Desulfatitalea tepidiphila: one gene and its partner. The protein of the gene in region 1 binds, or shares a complex with, the protein of each later gene. Links are inferred from orthologs where the notes say so. Each region holds a gene or a part of one and is shown on either strand. Other genes may lie near its edges. The genes, in order: recB and recC.

What was found.
Region 2: the proteins of recB (region 1) and recC are in contact, whole or in part, in a cryo-EM structure (PDB 5MBV), measured with the Escherichia coli proteins. The link is inferred for Desulfatitalea tepidiphila from one-to-one orthologs.

The regions. Positions count from the first base shown.
Region 1 is NZ_BCAG01000003.1:1,316,563-1,320,574, reverse strand. What follows is about bases 290-3,987. They hold recB (exodeoxyribonuclease V subunit beta), read right to left. Parts: upstream 3,637-3,987; coding sequence 490-3,636; downstream 290-489. Other genes in these bases: DFT_RS10530 (UvrD-helicase domain-containing protein), read right to left, coding at 3,683-3,987; recD (exodeoxyribonuclease V subunit alpha), read right to left, coding at 290-493. In the rest of the region: more of recD, read right to left, coding at 1-289; more of DFT_RS10530, read right to left, coding at 3,988-4,012. UniProt on the Escherichia coli protein: A helicase/nuclease that prepares dsDNA breaks (DSB) for recombinational DNA repair. Binds to DSBs and unwinds DNA via a rapid (>1 kb/second) and highly processive (>30 kb) ATP-dependent bidirectional helicase.
Region 2 is NZ_BCAG01000003.1:1,582,741-1,586,940, reverse strand. The notes cover bases 25-3,910. They hold recC (exodeoxyribonuclease V subunit gamma), read right to left. Parts: upstream 3,525-3,910; coding sequence 225-3,524; downstream 25-224. Other genes in these bases: elbB (isoprenoid biosynthesis glyoxalase ElbB), read right to left, coding at 3,581-3,910; DFT_RS11750 (YfaZ family outer membrane protein), read left to right, coding at 25-218. Outside these bases: more of DFT_RS11750, read left to right, coding at 1-24; more of elbB, read right to left, coding at 3,911-4,200. UniProt on the Escherichia coli protein: A helicase/nuclease that prepares dsDNA breaks (DSB) for recombinational DNA repair. Binds to DSBs and unwinds DNA via a rapid (>1 kb/second) and highly processive (>30 kb) ATP-dependent bidirectional helicase.

The DNA of each region.
Region 1 (4,012 bases):
CTTCTTTCCCGGCTGAATCGCGAATTGTGGCGGGATCTGGAAATAAACGGTCCAGGGCCTGGTCCAGCAGGTCGGCACGAAAGGCGGTGGCCTGAAAACCGCATCTTTCTTTGAGCGATCCGGCAAGTACCTGTTCGAAGCACCAGTAACGATGGAGATAGAGACGTTGCCCATCGAGAATCAAGGGGCGGAAATCGCCCGGGCCGCCCACGGCGCCGCATGTCATCAACCGATCGCGCCACTGCTCCAATGAAAACGGAAACGGCCGGGCCGTTCCGAGCCGCTCCACTTCAGAATGAATTCCTCCTTCGCCTTTGGCGTGGGCAAGGGCCAGGTCCAGGCAGACGTCTCCCCGTGAGGCCGATCGGCTGACCAGGGCCGCCGCCAGCCCGACCCAGGGATCATCGCAACGCCCCAACCGTTGCACCGTGCGCCCAAATGTCCAGTCCAGGGCGGAAATGGTCTGGCATTCATACAAATCAGATAGATTCATCGGCACTCTTCCAATAGCGCCTCTCGCAGGGTGTCTACCAACCCTTCACCGGGAAGGTCGTAATAAATGCCGGTATCCGCATCGGGCTCCCCTATCCCCCGCAGAAAAATATAGTAAACACCTCCGAAGTGCGCCTCGTAACGATAGCCGCCGACCCGTCTGCGCAGCCACTGGTCGAGGGCGACGACGTACAGGTGGTATTGCAGATGGTAAAATGCGTCGGCCATGGTGTTGGACAGGTGTTGCGGATGATACTCATCGAGGCTGTTGCCCAGGTGATTGGACTTCCAGTCCACGAGATAGTAGCGGCCGTCGTGGGCAAAAATCATGTCGACATATCCCTTCATGAAGCCGTGGATCGGCGAAAAATGGAGGCGAGTCCACTGGTGTGGCGTCAGAGACAGACCGTGGCCATCGAAAATCCGCCCCAGCGTTTGAGCATCGATCTGCTTAAGTGGAAAATGAAACTCCATTTCGTTGATCCGTTGCCCCCACGGCACCTGCGAAAGGCAAAAGGGGGCCCCCTGCCCATGGGCACCGAGGCGCACCCGGCCCAATCGCGACATCATGCCCACAACGGCATCGAGCCACTCGATGTCATATTCATGGTGGGTCAGCTTGGCGACCGCCAGTGCGCGCTGCTCTGCGTCGTCCATATTGGTAAAGTCCCAATGCTCCAGCAGATCGTGAAAAAACAGGCCGGCCTGGGCACCCTTCGGAAAGCTGAAGATGGAAGGCACTCTCGACGCCTCGCCTTGGCCTGCGGGTGCCGTAACCTGATCGGCATCCCGGTCGGCAGCATCCACCTCATGGAGTGCGGCACCGGCCGTCAAGTTCGAAAAGCTGGCAATCCGCCATCGGGTATCCAAGTGGCTTCGGAACCGGCGCGGATCGATCAACTCCGCAATATCGTGAGTGGCGTTGTGGAAAGTCCCGGTGGATTGCGGCAAAGGTTGAACGCAGATGGTTCCCTCGGCCCGCTTTTCCAGGAGAGCCAACTCCGAGATGAGCTGAGCATCGGTCATCGCCGCCATTTTGAGTTTCAGCGCGCCAATGCTTTTACCCGTCAGTTCACCATCGAATGGACCATGAAACAAATAGGCCGGCGCCGATATTTCGGTGCCTCGGATGCAGCCCCATGCCAGGTAGCATGTCTTCTTGGCTCGGGTGACGGCCACATACAGTAATCGTATGTTCTCTGCCAACGTCTCCTGCAAGGCCAGTTCTGAATATCCCGGGTCGATGTCCGGCCCGATAGCGTATGTGAGCCGATGACCGGCGTCGGGATCGTGGAAGGCGATACTCTTGTCGTCGGTCCGGGCACCGGCCCAGACGAACGGACAGAAAACCACATCGAATTGCAAGCCTTTGCTTTTATGAATGGTAATGATGCGTACGGCCTTGGCATCGCTTTCCAGGCGAAGCTTTTGAACATCTTCGCTCTGACCCCCATCCCGGCGTTGGCGTTCGAACCATGCGAGCAGCATTTCCGGTCGCAGGGAATTGAGAGACGAGGCCTGGTGCAGCAGTTCTGCCAGATGGAGCAAGTTGGTCAAGCGGCGCTCGCCATCCGGGTGGCAAAGCAGGCGTTCTTTGATCCCCTCGCCCGTCATGATCCGGGTGAACATGGGGTAGAATCCCTCTTGCTGCCAGACATGATGATAGTCACCGAACCTTGCCCAACGCGCCTCCCACTCGGGGGTCGGCGCCTCGACCGAGGCGCAAAGCTCCCTGGCAGGGGCACCGATCAGCTCGCATGCCAGAGCGGCCCTCACCCGAAAGGGATCCGACGGGGCGGCCACTGCTTCCAATAGGAAGCCCAAGGCGTCGGCCTCACGCGTTTCGAACACGCTTCCCGCGCTGTGCAGTACGGCCGGCACCCGGCGCTCGGAAAGGGCGCTTTTGACCTTCTGGGCCTGCCTGTGAGTGCGGGTCAGCACCGCAATTTGCTGGGGTTCGAAAGAAATTTGGGCCTCTTTTCGGCTGAGAAGCGCCACGATCTCCTCGGCCACGGCGGCGACGATCAGGTCGGTGGCCGCCTCCTGGGCAATGGGTCGTGTCGGCTCCTGCGTTTCCCCTCTGGTTACATACCAAAGGTGAAAAGGCGTCATTCCGGGTAGCGTATCCGGTCGCGCGGCCACAGCCGGCGGATAGCCGATTTGCGGGTATCCGAACGGTGCCGGATGGCCGACGAACAAGGCATTGATGGCCCGGACCAACTGGGGGGTGGCGCGCCAGTTCTGGGCCAGCGTGTATTGATGTGGGGCCTCTGCCTTGGCCCTTAAATAGGAGAACAGATCCGCCCCGCGAAAGCTGTAAATGGCCTGCTTGGGGTCGCCTATCATAAAAAGCAATGCACTTTCATCGGAGAAAAGACGGGTGAAAATTTCATATTGAAGCGCGTCGGTATCTTGAAATTCGTCCACGAGGGCGGCTCGGTATTGACCGCGGATTGCCTGGACGAGTCCTGGCGCATTTTGGCTTTGAAGGGCACGATGCACCTGAATCAGCAGGTCATCGAAAAACAGCATGTTCTGCCGACGCTTTTTTTCGTCCAATCGCTCTCTGGCCTCGTTGAGCAGTCGCGCCTTGAGATAACGCAAATAGGAGGCCATCTGGGTTTCCATCTCCACCTGGCAGGCGAGGGCATGCTCGCAGAGTTCAAAAAAAGAGTGCTGTGGTGTGATGAATTTTTTTTTGGTGGCCTTGACCAAAAAGGAAGGTGCCAAACGCTCCAGCAGGTCGACACATGGATAGCGTCCGTCCCAGCCATCCATTTGACTGGCCAGCAGGGCCAACAGTGCTTGTCGCGGGGTGGTTTTGGCTGATGACTTCGGGTCGGGCGCACATTTACCGTAGTATTTGGCATTCAACCCCTCTGAGGCAAGCAGTCCCAGGACCGCCTGCCTTGAGGTAGGCCACGCCTGAGCAACCTGACGGGCCGCGTTTCGCCAATCCTCGATAGCCGTCAGGGGTGGTTCTATGGCCGGCGGCAGGACGTCCGCTTGAGGGGCGCGGCATTGGTGAAACAAGGCGGCCAGTTCCTCGGGTCCCTTGAGATGGTTGATGGCAAAAGCGACCAACTCAGCGGGGGCTGGAGAGAGGTAACGCCGCCAAAAATCCTCGGCCATTTCCAGCACCACGGGTTGATCGTCCTGAACGAGTCGAGCGTCGAACAGGTAGCCGGTCTCAAAGGCAAAAATGGTTCAACAGACGCTGGCAGAAACCATGAATGGTGAAAATAGCGGCCCGATCGAAATCCGTGAGCGCGTCGACGATACGCTGGAGAGCGATATCCCGATCCCCGCAACGCTCAACTATCGCATCAACTAATTTATCTAAACTCCCATATATCAGGCATGTTTTGGCACTCACCAATCTGTGCCTTATACGACTCTTCAACTCTTCGGTGGCCGCCTTGGTATAGGTGACCACCAAGATTTCATGGATCCCCAACCCCCTCTCCACAATCAAACGCAGAAAAAGAGCGGCAATGTTGTAGGTTTTACCGGTACCGGC
Region 2 (4,200 bases), 270 kb from region 1 along the record:
TGGAGGTTTTCGGCGGGCTGACCTGGGCCCCCAGCCCTCTGTCTTTCGCAGATACGGACAACTATCTGGAATTCAATGCCGGCGTGGGGTTGCGGATCCTTCGCAATGCCTCTATCCGCGCTTCTTACACCCACTACCGTATAGATATGGAATCCGGACCAGGAGATTGGGACCTGGAGGAAGATGCTTTTCGACTGGGATTGGCCATGCGCTTTTGAGCGGTTTCATTCCAAAAAGGAGGCATCCTGCAGATTTTCCGGTGTGATCGAATGGGAGACCGCTATCAAGGGTCCGAACAGGTCAATCGCAATCCTTTCAAAATCCTCATGGAATGGTGCACCTTCGCGGAAACAGAGCTGATAATAGGGGTCCGATACCTCACCGGGTGAAAAGTCGTTTCCGAGCCAAGTGCGCTGGGCGAAAGCGAGCGCCTCTTTGGAGGTGCGGCCATTCACGAGGAGTTGATGGGCGTAGGCGTGGCTGGACCGGCAATAAAAAGGCAATGGCGCCCGAAGTCCCTCCCAGTAATAGTCCAGGTACCGCGCCAGGACATCTTCAGGGTTTTGTAGAGGTGACAACTGCCAGATTTGGTCGGTACAGATCAATATACTCATCGGAACCACATGCTTTTCCGGGCAAAATTGCAGGGCCAGATGGTGTATGAACACCCCCAACAGGTCTTTTGGACGCGTTTTGCCCATGCGGTAAACGATGCGGCCCTGTGGATAGACCCGATCGATCTCGCCATGCGCCGCGAATGGCGAAAGTGCCTTGTCCACCCGGACAGAACGCGGTTTTTCGTTCGGCACAATCGCCTTCAATGTATCTAAAAACGTTTCGACGTGATCCACCAGTTGCTCGCATTCAACACGTCCGACAGTGCCATGGGGCAACATATTTGCGGCCCGAACAATACGGTAGGCCTCCTGTTTCGAAGTGCCTCCGGCAAGCGCCTTGAGCAGATCCTGATTGACCATATAGCGACTCAAGGCATCTAATTTGAAAATCTCCCTGTCTTCAACCACATCTGCAGTTGGTTTTAAATAAACCCCCAGGCGATTTTCGATGAGAAAACGTATGGGATGCACCCAGAACACTCCCAAATCCCTCCAGTCGCACTGACGCCAGTGATCATCTGGAGATGGAAGCGCCCCGGTGAAGAATGGTTCTGTTTCAGGCGGGGTGATCAGGGCCTCGGCGGCTTTTCGATTTTCGGCACTGTACGTGAACACCTGTGTGTCAAGGCCGCTGAAATAAAGGGTCGAAAAGGCATGCAACGGATGACGGACGACGAGCTTCTCGGCCGGAACCCCCAAACCTTCGGCCACATATTCGAGGAGTTCATCGACAACCATTGAAGGCGCCATGGTTGAATTGTCCTGAATATTCTGACCGATGTAGCTCAGATAAAAAATGTCCCTGGCAGAGATAAGGGCTTCCAGGAAAAGATAGCGATCATCGTTTCTTCTGGAGCGGTCGCCTGGCCGGGGTTCGGCCGCCATCAAATTGAATCCCGGTTCATGATTTTCACGCGGAAAGGTTTCGTGATTCATGCCGAGCAAGCAAATGATCCTGGAAGGGATGCTGCGCATCGGGAGCATGGCACAGAAGGTGATGCCGCCCGTCATGAAACCTGCCTCACGGGAAGTCTGTTTGAGGGTGTCCTTCAGATACTGCCGGATGATGTCGAAGGAAAAGGTCGCTTTTTCATCGAGTTGCAATCCGATTTCCTTGAGTCGATGGATCGTGGTCTTTAACGGCTGTGAATGGGATATCTCAGAAGGTCCCAGCTGGAAAAAACGCTCGAACAGCGCGTTGAGCCTGACCTGCCAACCCTCGAGGGAATCGACGCAGGCATCGAGTTGGGTCATGCTCTCATGGATGGCATCGGCATAGGCAATGACGCGTCCCAGAATGTCACCATCTCCGGAAGCAATGGATTGGAGTGGCAAAACTTCACTGAAGAGCCTGGATTCCCGGCTGTCCATGCTCCATCCGAGGACCAATCGATCCAGGCCTTCCTGCCAAGTGTTCTCCCTGAATCCGGGCAAACCATGGCGTCTGCGATCAGCCCTGTCCCATCCCCAGCGGATGCCGGCCTCTTTTACCAAACGGTGAATCAGTTGCAGGTCGGATTCGAACAATCCGAAGCGCGATTGGACACTCGGACATGAAAGAAGACTCAAGACTCGCGAGGCTTCCATCCGACCGTCGACCAGATCCAGAAGCTGAATAAAGGTATCGATCGTCGAATTTGATGCCAAGAGGTCTTGATCGGCCACGCTGTAGGGCATTTGGTGTGCTGGGTCAGCGGGATTTCCGAACACGGCATGAATGAACGGCGCATAAACAGCGATATCCGGCGCCATGACCAGGATGTCCCGCGGTTCAAGACCCGGGGTATGATCCAGCATGTCCAGCAACTGGTCGTACAGCACCTCAACTTCCCGCATGGGGCTGTGACAGCTATGCACCCGCAAGCTCCCGTCGGCGTGCACGACCTCATCTGTGGGTTCCTCGTCCGACCGACGGCGGTCGACCAGATCCAGAATGTCCTGCTGGATCCCCCCCAACAACAGACCGTTCCGGTTGTCCTGGAACAATTCGTGGTGATGGGCCTCGCATTGATGGATCAGGTCGAAAAATTCTTTCCCCTGCACGCCCAAGGACGCCAGGAGACGGTTACCGCTCTGAAAATACAATGCGCCGTTGTCTGGTGTGCCCGGAATGCGGGATCGCAAGCGGACCATTTGTTGATCCGAAAGGATATCGGCCCAATAGTGACGGCAGGGATTCAGCAGAAACAGAAAGACCGGAATTCTCTGGGCAAGTGCCTCGAGTACCTCCAGGTGGAACGGCGGCAAGTGGGACACACCAAAGACGGAGATCCTGGAGGGTAATCCACGCCATGCACGGTCGTTTTGCCGAAGTCTTTCCACCAGCTCTTTTTGGAGAGCGGAACGGTGTAAGCCGTTTTGTTGCGCTCCGAGGGCCCGCCACAAGCAGGCTTGCCATTGGTGCGACGGAGGCATTTGTTCGGTGCCCGCTCTGCCCGTCTCCCAACCCACGAGCCAATCCGGCCGGAACACGGCGTATTGATCGAAGGTGTCGGCGATCTTGCGGCTTAACAGAAATCGTTTGAGGGGGTTGGTATCCTGGGCCAGATAGCGCTGTAAAGGCTCGAAAACAGAATGCGCCAAGAGGTCTGGCAAGAGACGGCAGATGCGAAAGGCCAGGGTGGGTTTGTCGTAGGCCCCGGTCATTCCAAAGGCGGCATCCTCGAGGCCGCATAGCCGGTCGATAAAGGCATTGGGAAAAGGGAACTCTATGTTGGCGCAAACCCCGTTGATGCTGGCGACTTGCAGGGATATCCAGCGTTGCATGCCCCTGCTTTGTACCAGCACCACGTCGGGCTGCAACACCAAATGCGGATTCGCTTCGACGGGTGCGGCCAGTACCTCAGCCAACCCCCTGACCAGCATTTCCATATGATTGCCGGAGATGATGTGCAATTCGCTGGGCATCCCGGCACCCTATTGCCTTGTCGACCGTTTCAAAGCAACGCCACCGGCCATAAGGATCAGGCCCATTCAACGACTTTTTTAACGAGTTTTTCAATGCCCACGGCAATATCTTTGATGCCCGGTCCCAGCATGTAGGCCGGTGTGGTGACAATTTTATGTTTCTGGTCCACATGAATCTGATCGACCTGGCAATTCATGTGCTTCGCGCCCATGGTTTCAATCGCGGCGGCCGTGCCGACATCCGAACCGATGGTGACTTCGGGTTTGAGACGCCCCAGCGCGCGCGCAACCGTTGCCGGTGCAATGCACAGGGCGCCGATTGGTTTTTGCGCAGCCACCATTTCATCGAGAATTCTTTGAACCTGTGGATGTACGGAGGCGTTCGGACCTTTCACAGCGAAATCGCTTAAATTTTTGGCCGCGCCGAATCCGCCCGGCAGGATCAAGCCGTCGATCTGATCTGCCCGAACCGTTGCAAGGTCCACGATATTTCCCCGGGCGATTCGCGCGGACTCCACCAGAACATTTCTTTGCTGGTCGGCGACCGACTGATCGGTGTGATCGATCACGTGCATTTGGCCGCTGTCGGGCGCCATACAAACGATCTCTGCGCCGGCTTGATCCAGAAAGAGCAGCGTCAAAACGGCTTCGTGAATTTCAGATCCATCGAAAACCC